Regions from separate parts of the Shewanella sp. Shew256 genome, predicted to be linked through region 3. Evidence: predicted binding sites of a transcription regulator. Region 3 holds the regulator's gene; each other region holds the start of a gene.
The links. The regulator MetJ, encoded in region 3, represses methionine synthesis genes. The targets are predictions, from matches to a motif close to TAGACGTCTAGACGTCTA.
Positions count from the first base shown of each region.

Region 1: the regulator MetJ is predicted to act here: its motif matches at 1,880-1,897, upstream of metE (5-methyltetrahydropteroyltriglutamate--homocysteine S-methyltransferase).
Region 2: the regulator MetJ is predicted to act here: its motif matches at 1,570-1,587, upstream of msrA (peptide-methionine (S)-S-oxide reductase MsrA).

Region 1 is NZ_NAJR01000001.1:302,629-305,909, forward strand. It holds gene B5P39_RS01335 (HDOD domain-containing protein) at 112-840, shown strand; gene B5P39_RS01340 (LysR family transcriptional regulator) at 902-1,807, opposite strand; gene metE (5-methyltetrahydropteroyltriglutamate--homocysteine S-methyltransferase) at 2,008-3,281, shown strand, end outside.
Region 2 is NZ_NAJR01000010.1:36,342-39,622, reverse strand. It holds gene B5P39_RS16885 (thiamine pyrophosphate-dependent dehydrogenase E1 component subunit alpha) at 1-124, opposite strand, end outside; gene astE (succinylglutamate desuccinylase) at 287-1,321, opposite strand; gene msrA (peptide-methionine (S)-S-oxide reductase MsrA) at 1,600-2,079, shown strand; gene pgm (phosphoglucomutase (alpha-D-glucose-1,6-bisphosphate-dependent)) at 2,200-3,281, opposite strand, start outside.
Region 3 is NZ_NAJR01000001.1:134,967-138,247, reverse strand. It holds gene metB (cystathionine gamma-synthase) at 1-869, opposite strand, end outside; gene metJ (met regulon transcriptional regulator MetJ) at 1,092-1,406, shown strand; gene B5P39_RS00620 (sulfite exporter TauE/SafE family protein) at 1,515-2,258, shown strand; gene nrfD (NrfD/PsrC family molybdoenzyme membrane anchor subunit) at 2,382-3,281, opposite strand, start outside.

The sequences.
Region 1 (3,281 bases), 170 kb from region 3:
AGCATAGTCACAATTATTCTACGACTTAGGGCTGAAATTCTTTGTAGTTTGGGTATGATGTGAGCGGTATTCGAATCATCTTATAGCAAATTAACAGGTGTAAAGTGTCTTATGACAGATCTTGAGCAACAGGTTTTTACTCAAGTGAGAGCCATCATAGCGAATGAAGAGCAAGTGATTGGTCGCCGTGGGATCTTAATTCCACTCAAAAAAGCGATCCTTGCCGAAGGCGACATTCGTAATGTGATCGATATTATTTCGAGCGATCCCGCATTAGCTGCCCATATGTTGATGCGCAGTAATTCGGCGCAGGCTTCAGGCGTCGTAAATCCTAAATCTCGTTCCTTAAAAGACGCCCTGATCCGTTTAGGCCAGGTCAATATTTATCGTTATGCCTTCACCTTCTATTTGAAAGAGCGCCTCGATGAATTACCCCAACCCTATAAGAAATTAGTGCAAGGTTATTGGAAACTCACGGAAAATATTGCTACCGATGCGGTCGACAGCTTAGTCGATATGCCGGATGTTGAAGTTGATCCCGATGAAGTACAAACCTTGGCGCTGTTTAGCGTATTCGGGCAAATCATTGCCTTAACGGCCTTTGCATACTTAAATGCCAGCTCTGAGCAATCTTTCCCGTTAAGCGTGATTAAGTCATTGATTGATAATCAGCAGCAGACCTTAACCATCGAAGCCTTTGAGGCCTTAGATCTCGATCAGGATCTGCGCCAAGAGTTTATGATCGCCCATAATCTGCGCCAGACCCGTAATCAAAATTCTCCAGGGTTAATCCTGCGCCGTGTGCTCTCGATGCGCGGCATGTTACTCAACCCGCTCTAGACATGTGCCTTTAATAAAAAAGCCTGCGATTGCAGGCTTTTTTATTACTGTTTTTACGGTACTAATTGGATTTTTGCTGACGCGCTAAGCCTTCGCTGGCCACCAGTTGCAGCCAGTTTTGCACTAAGGCCGAGTTCGCGCTGTGGCGGCGGTAGGCACCAAATAGTGGGCGCTTTAAGCCTTCTTGGCCGAGTTTAACGGCGGCGAGGCTCAAGCCATGTCCCTCATTGATTGACCAGTTGGGCAGGGCGGCGATACCGTCCTTACAGGCGATGCGTTGCAATAACATCATGGTCAAATCGCAGGTCTTTTGTTCGCCCGCCTCAACACCAGCCGGTTCTAAAAAGTGGCGGTAAATATCTAAACGCGCCAGTGGCACTGGGTAGCTGATTATGGGTAAACGCGCCAATTGCTTAGGCGTAACATAGGCTTCTTTCGCTAAGGGATGATCCTTGGCAACGACTAACTTCACTTCAAAATCAAACAAATGCTGATAGGCGAGCGAGTGCCCCGGCACGGGATCTGAGGTCAGCACTATATCGAGTTCGCCCATTTCTAAGGCATTGAGCGAATCGAACAGGTGACGGCTCGATAGATCTAACTCGGCCTGCGGATGATCTTGCCTAAATTGCTCCATCACTGGCATTAACCAGCGAAAACAGCTGTGGCATTCAATCCCCACTCTGAGTTGATTGGTCTCTGTCTCTAGGCCATTTTTCAGATCCGTTTCCGTCTCTAACACCTTAGGCAGGATTTCTTCGGCGAGGTGCAACAGGCGTGCGCCTTCCTGAGTAAAAGAGAGCGGTTTGCTTTTACGTACAAAAATGGGCGAGTTAATTCGTTGCTCTAACTCCTTAATTTGATGGGAGAGAGCCGATTGAGTGACAAAACGTTTTTTGGCTGCGCCCGCCAAGCTGCCACTTTCCTTCAGTGCCATTAAGGTTCGCAGATGTCTTAGTTCGATCATGATCACTCCAAGTGAATTTCGCTCATGTTGTGCTTGAAATCAATTCGGTTGCTGGCATAGAGACTATCACAATAAACTTCTAGACGTCCAGACGCCCATTGTGATTTATCTAGGCTTAAATGCGAAAAGTTGCCAAGAAAACACCATCAGCTGGGTGCTAGTGCCGAATATGGCTTATCTCAAATAAAGGAAGATATGGTATGCAATTAAACAGTCTTGGTTTTCCCCGTATCGGGCGTCGTCGTGAACTGAAATTTGCCCTCGAAAAATACTGGCGTGGTGAGAGCACTCAAGCTGAACTGCATGAGGTGGCCAAGGAGTTACGTCGTACCCATTGGCAATGGCAAGTGGCCGCAGGGATCGAGCAAGTGCCAGTGGGTGATTTTGCCTTTTACGATCAAGTGTTAACCCTAAGTGCGACCCTTAACGCCATCCCTGATCGACACCGCGGCGAGGGCGCTATCGATCTTGATACCTTATTCCGCGTTGCCCGTGGCCGTGCGCCAACTGGCACCGATGCGCCAGCCTCTGAAATGACTAAGTATTTCAACACTAACTATCACTACTTAGTGCCAGAGCTTAAGCAAGACCAAGTGTTCTCTATCGCCTATGAGCAGTTTTTTGATGAAGTGGCCGAGGCACAGGCGCTGGGTTATCAAGCCAAGCCCGTGTTGTTAGGTCCTGTGAGTTACTTGTATCTGGCCAAAACCGTGGGTCAGGATTTCGATAAACTCAGCCTATTGCCCAATCTGTTAAAGGCCTATGCCGACATTCTTGCGCGTTTTGCCACGCAGGGCGTGACTTGGGTACAGCTTGAAGAACCTATTCTGGCGCTTGAATTAACCGTCGATTGGCAAGCGGCGATTAGCGAAGCTTATCAAGCGCTTAAAACGGCTCAAGTGAAGATTTTACTCACTAGCTACTATGGCAGCATTAGTCATCATCAGGCGCTGGTTTCCGCGCTGCCAGTGGCGGGGCTGCACCTCGATTTAGTGACAGCTCCTGAACAATTGGCCTTGTTTGCCAATGCCTTAAGAGCAGATCAAATTCTCTCTGCAGGCGTAGTAAATGGTCGCAACGTGTGGGCGGCAGAGGTTGACCTGATTGTCGAGCGTATCGGCAGTGTTGCCAGAGACTTAGGTGCGCGCCTATGGATTGGCTCTTCCTGTTCACTGCTTCACAGCCCTGTGGATTTAGAGGTGGAGACAACGCTCACGCCAGCACTACGTCAACAGCTTGCGTTTGCTAAGCAAAAGCTGTTGGAACTGGCTAATGTGCGCCAATTGTTACAGGCTCCTGAGTCTGTCGCCGCCAAAGAGATAGTTAACACTTGTTTGGCACGTCGTGAGGCTAAAGCACTGGCGGCGGATGCAAAAGTCATCGCCCGTGTGGCTGCGCTGACCCAAGCCGACTATGAACGTGTGAGCGAATTTACTGAGCGCCAAGCGGTACAGCAGCGCAAGTATCGTTTGCC
Region 2 (3,281 bases), on a different contig from region 3:
AAACCGCGGTTTCATAGGTAGTGCCGTCTGCTTGTAGAATTCGAAGGATAGGAATGTGAAGCGATGCCTTATCCAAGAAGCCGACACGGTGCACTGTATCAGTGTTGAGTGTTGCTTTGCTCATATTGTGCTCTTGTTATCTCGTTACGCCATGGAAAGTCCACAACGCCTAATTTATACGAATATGCCGGATGAACATTACGTTAACGTAAACTACCTATCAACCGTTGGCACAGTTCAAACGACAACTAATCCCCTGTGGGCATGTATATAATGCTTTACAAAACTAGCGAACATCTGGCGCGACTGAAGGGATCAGGCATATCACAGTGCGATTGCCGATGGGCACCTTAGCATTGGGGAAGACAATCGCTTCAAATTCCTGTTCGACTTTAATTTCCTGCCCACCCTCTCGGGCCAATACAAAGCCTTTCGGGAAAGATCGGAAGTTTTCGACATCGGTCGCGAAGGTAAATTCAAAATCATCAAAATGTTTGTTAATCACCCGACACACTTGGTATAGATTCACCTTATCCGCGGAGAATGGCTCAAGCGCTAAGGGTTTGTCTGTGATAAGGCGCATAAACATCTCTTGGGCGGCAATAAAACGCGTCATATCGTTTTGCCCCATGGGGTACACCTTACCTAATTCAATGGTAAAGGCATCGGCGCCATATTGCTCGGAGGAAAAATAACTGAAGGTCGTCGTCGGCTCATGGTGAAATAACACAGTATCCACGCCACTGGCCGCTAAAAACATGATTTGCTCGGCGCTATAAGCCCGGCCGGGACGATAGGGATAAATCGCAAACTTTTCGTGTTTTGACGCCCGCATCGCCGTGTGCAAATCGTAGTGAATACGCTGGCGCCCTGCGGCTGCGACCTTAAAGAAACGGTCGACATAGGCTTCTAATTTTTTCGCTCGCACCCGCTCAGGATTCACTAATCCCGGAGGATTTGAATGCTCGCCACTAAACAGACGATTCATGTTCTCGTCGATAATGCGAGTGCCATTATTAATCGCTAAAGGGTTGCCAATAAGAAATAGCGTGCGTTGTTTGGCGATGATTTTTTGTTGGAGAAGCTGTTTGATTAAGGTATTGCAGAGTTCGATGGGGGCGGTTTCATTACCGTGGACACCGCAGGAGAGAATGACATCCTTACCTTGGGTTTGTGCTGGCTCAAAGACGATGACACCCGTGTCCCACACTTCGACTCGAGTATGTTCCCCTAAGGCGAAACTAAACTCATCCCCGAGGGTTTCAGGATTGGCGAGGGTCAGCGCGAGAAAATCCTTCGAATCTAACAGAGCTTGTAACACAGAATTCTCCTTATAATAGCGTGTTAAAGACGGGATTTATGGCAATAACTACCTGTTTCATTGCACTTATCGCTACCCGCCTTAAAAAGCGCATCCATACTAACACAAGTTTTTGAGCCGTTACTCTGTCATTCTGGTCAAACAAGCGCATTTCACGGCAAAACCACAGCATCTTAGCCACATTTGGCCGACATAGGATTAATTTTGTCGACACACTTGCTTTTAGGCATGAGTTTTATCACAATCCTTAGCCATCTAGACTTCTATCAGGATTTATCATGGCGTTAGCAACTTTCGGTGCCGGCTGTTTTTGGGGCGTGGAGTATTTCTTTAGACAAGTCAACGGCGTGAGCAACGCGACCAGTGGCTATATGGGTGGCAATAACGAAGCGACCACCTATGAGGAAGTCAAAAAAGGTAAGACAGGCCATGCTGAAGTCGTGCAAGTGGAGTTTGACCCTGCGATTGTCAGCTACGACGAGTTATTGGATGTGTTTTGGAAGAACCACAACCCCACCACACTCAATATGCAGGGCGGCGATATTGGCACTCAGTATCGCAGTACCATTTTCTTCCATGACCGTGAGCAAAAAGCCACGGCCGAAGCCTCTAAACTGGCCTTTGCCCGCTCGGGCCGTTGGGGATTGCGCCACATCGTGACTGAAATTGTGCCTTTACAGCAATTCCATGTGGCCGAGGAATATCATCAAAACTATATCGATAAGAACAACTTACCAAGTTGCCATCTCGAGTACTGATCATAACCTGTAGCATCCGAGTGAGTGGCTTCTGCCGCTCATCGCTGCAAATAAAAACGCACTCATAGGATTTCCATGAGTGCGTTTTTTTATCGGTAAAAAGAATGCTTAACTGCTAAATCAGGCGCTAAGCGCCTTATCGATCAAGGCTTGTGCGTCCTTAATGATATCGGCAAGATGCTGCTCACTGATAAAGCTCTCACCGTAAATCTTAAATAACGCCTCAGTGCCCGACGGTCGCGCCGCGAACCAACCATTGGCCGTAGTCACTTTAATACCACCTATAGAGGCATTGTTACCTGGGGCATGGGTTAATACGGCATCAATTTTCTCACCCGCCAGCATAGTGGCGTTTAAGGTTTCAGCATTAAGCTTGGCAAATTTGGCTTTGTTCTCAAGACTAATCGGACTGTCGATACGCTTGTAGAAACTTTGACCGAACTGCGCCACTAATTCTTGATGGCGTTGCCCCGGCGTCTTGCCAGTAACCGCGAGCATTTCGGCCGCAAGCAGCACCAGAATAAAACCGTCTTTGTCGGTACACCAAGTCGTGCCATCACGGCGCAGGAACGCGGCGCCCGCACTCTCCTCACCACCAAAGGCAATAGTCGCCTCGGCTAACCCATCGACGAACCACTTAAAGCCAACGGGGACTTCGAGTAATTTTTTGCCGTGGAAGGCACAGATTTTATCGATAAGCGCACTCGATACCAGCGTCTTGCCGATGGCTAACTGCTCGCTCCATTCAGGTCTGTGTGTCAGCAGATAATCAATCGCAACCGCTAAATAGTGGTTGGGATCCATCAGCCCCGTGCCCGGGCAGACGATTCCGTGTCTGTCGTAGTCAGGATCGTTACCGACACATAAATCGAAGGATTCTTTGTGGGCCAGTAGGCCTGCCATCGCATAGGGCGAAGAGCAATCCATGCGGATCTTGCCGTCTTTATCAAGCGACATAAAGCTAAAGCTTGGGTCGACCTTATCGTTCACTAAGGTGATATCGATGCCATAGTGCTTGGCAATCGGCGCCCAATAATGAATACCCGAGCCGCCTAATGGGTCAACGCCCAATTTCAGCTTAGCCTTAGCGATAGCGCGCATATCGACTACATTGTCTAAATCCGCCACATAGGGGGTGATCAAATCGATGGCATGCACATAACCCGAGGTTAACGCGTCGGCATAGGCGAGCTTATTAACAC
Region 3 (3,281 bases):
GCGGCAATGGCATGGCCGGGGTGTTCCGCAAGGCCAGGGTAATACACTTTGCTCACCACTGGGCTACTTGTCAGCACATCCACAATACGCTGGGCATTGCTTTGGTGCTCACGAATACGCACGACTAAGGTACGCAGACCACGCAGGGTTTGATAACTATCAAAAGCTGAACCCGTTAAGCCCAAGGTGTTCGACCACCAATGTAAGGTCTCACCGAGTTGAGGATCTTTGGCGATCACCGCGCCGCCCACCACATCGCTGTGACCATTGATGTACTTAGTGGTGGAGTGGATAACGATATCGGCACCGAGTAACAGCGGTTGCTGCAAAATTGGCGAAAGGAAAGTGTTGTCAACCACCACTAAAGCACCTACGGCGTGGCTCGCCTTGGCGATAGCTTCGATATCGACGACTCGCAGCAGAGGATTAGAGGGGGTTTCAATCCACACCATCTTAGGTTGCTGGCTAATCGCTTGCTCAAGCGCTTGGCCGTCGGTTTGATCGACCACCAGCAGTTTAAATTGGCCCTTTTTAGCCAAGTTAGTGAATAAACGGTACGAACCGCCGTAGCAATCGTGGGGCACCACCAATAAATCATCGGGGCCGAGCAACGTAGTCACTAAAGTAATGGCTGCCATGCCAGTGCAAGTCACCACACCAGTTGCGCCCTTTTCCAGCTTAGCTAGGGCATCACCTAAGATGCTGCGGGTAGGATTGCCGGAACGGCTGTAATCAAATTCGCGAGGATTTTTATGACCATCGAAGGCGTAATTCGTCGACAGGTAAATTGGCGGCACCACAGCGCCATACTGAGTATCGCTTTCGATACCCTGACGCACTGCTAATGTGGCTAATTGACGTTCGGTCACTAATTTGCCTGCGGTCATCGGGAACTCCTAAGTTCGCAAAGAGATGTCTGGACGTCTAAATGTACCTAAGCCCAGTGGCATCGTCAATAGGCGTTAAGACGTTTAGACGTCTAAACATAAAGAAATCTGTTTGCAATCACTAAGAAATAGTAGCAATAATTTGACTGTTATCTGTAAGGGTTTAAAATCTGCCCCGAATTTAGCGTTATAACAGGTGAGTCAATGACTGAATGGAATGGGGAATACATCAGCCCCTATGCTGAACATGGCAAGAAGAATGAACAAGTAAAGAAAATTACTGTGTCTATTCCGCTCAAAGTGCTAAAAGTCCTCACGGATGAACGTACCCGTCGTCAGGTGAACAACCTGCGCCACGCCACCAATAGCGAACTCTTGTGTGAAGCATTTTTGCATGCCTACACCGGCCAGCCTCTGCCTGATGATGCCGATCTGTCGAAAGATAGCCCAGACAGCATTCCCGCCGAAGCGAAACGGTTGATGGACGAAATGGGGATCGAGTGGGAAGATATGGAATAACGCTCAGGCGTCCATAATCCTGCCGTAACTAATTATTAGGGATCGTTAATACTCATCTTGCCTGATGGGTTAGAGTAACGATCCCTATTTTGTTTTTGATGGAATCCTATGTTCTCCTTGATAGATCCACAAACGCTCGCCATTGCGTCTGTGATTGTGTTTTTAGGTGCCCTCACCCAGAGTCTGATTGGCTTTGGTCTTGCCGTGGTGGCGAGTCCGCTGCTGTATATTGTCGACCCCGAATTAGTGCCCGCCCCCGTGATTGTGATGGGCTTTTCTATCGCCCTTCTCACTCTGTTGCGAGAGCGCGGCCATTTAGAATTCAACGGGTTGCAATATGCACTGATTGGTCGTGTGCCCGGAGGTTTTATCGGTGCCAGCCTGTTGCTGTTTGCGCCACAGCCGATTCTTGGTCTGGCGATTGCTGGCATTGTGGCGGTCGCCGTGGTACTGAGCCTGTATAAATTCAGCCTGCCAGTGAATAAAGCGACTCTGTTTGGCGCGGGCGTGGTATCGGGGATCTTTGGTAATATTGCCGCCATTGGTGGCCCACCGATGGCGATTTTGTTAGCGGGTAAGGATGCCTCAAAATTTCGCGCCGCACTCTCAGCCTTCTTTATCTTCAGCTCAACCATAGCGCTGGTCATCCTTGGGGTGACGGGCCTGCTCGAAATCAAGCATTTATGGTTATCCCTGATGCTGCTGCCCTCGGTCTTTTTAGGCTATTTAGTGGCGGGTAAACTGGTGGGGAATGTGGATAAGCATAAGACCAAGATGGCAACCTTAGCCCTCTGCGCTATCAGCGCCTTAGTGCTCACCGTGAAATCAGTGATTGAGCTATTGCCGCAATAATTACCGCAATAATCCCCTTCCAATCGCTGCCAATTGCCGCCATAAAAAAGCACCGATAATCGGTGCTTTTTGCTTGCAGGGGATGTGTGACTTATCCCATCGAGATTGCAGTTCACCAGAGCACTAACTTAGATAGCTTTGTCCCGCATACACAATAAAGTGTCTCAGCGCGAGCACGCCGGTTAAGCTGGCGCAGGCCACCATGATCATCGCCCCCTTGCTGTGGCGAGTCGCGGCAGGCAACAGCATAAACAGCAATGGAATACCAAAACCAACCCCAACCACGCCAATCCAGAATACGCTCGCCCACACGCCAGAGGTGAGTGATGCCAGCGCCGCAGCAGCCGCACCGCCCTTAAAGTACAAGGCGCAGAACAGCATAAACAGGAACATGATTTCGATGGCCATCACTGGCAGCTCTAAGCCATGCATTTTGGCTAAGGTCTTGTCGTGGCTATCGGTCTTGAACATCACCAGCGCCAGCACCGCATTGGCAGCAGCGCCCGCCGATAAACCAGAGACTAAGAACAGCGCCGGCAATACCGCAGTGTTCAGCATCGGATAGGCATTCATGGCCGAAATTAAGAAGCCTGTGTAAGCGCCTACACCAATCGCGAGGATAAACAGCAGCACTTCAATCAGCTTTCTAAAGGGCATCAGCAGCTTAGCGATAGGCACTAAAAAACCTAAGCCCCACTTTGGCAGTTCGTCACGCAGCACAAGAATTGCGTAGGCAAATGCCAAGGGTGAGTAAGCCAGTAGCGCTAATACCCCAATCGCCATAACGGACTGGAAGTTATAGTTGATTAAAATCAGCCAGAAGTGGAAAGGCTTAGTTAAATCAAACACTAAACAGGCCAAGCCTAGGCAAATGGCCACTGGGCCAATAATGGCGGCGGCCTTGAGAATACTCGTCTCCCCCTGCGCTTGTTCCTTATTAAACCAACGCAAACCAATGCCAATCAGCAAACTTCCGGCGGATAAACCCGCCATAAACAGATACACGGCGATGATCCAATGCCA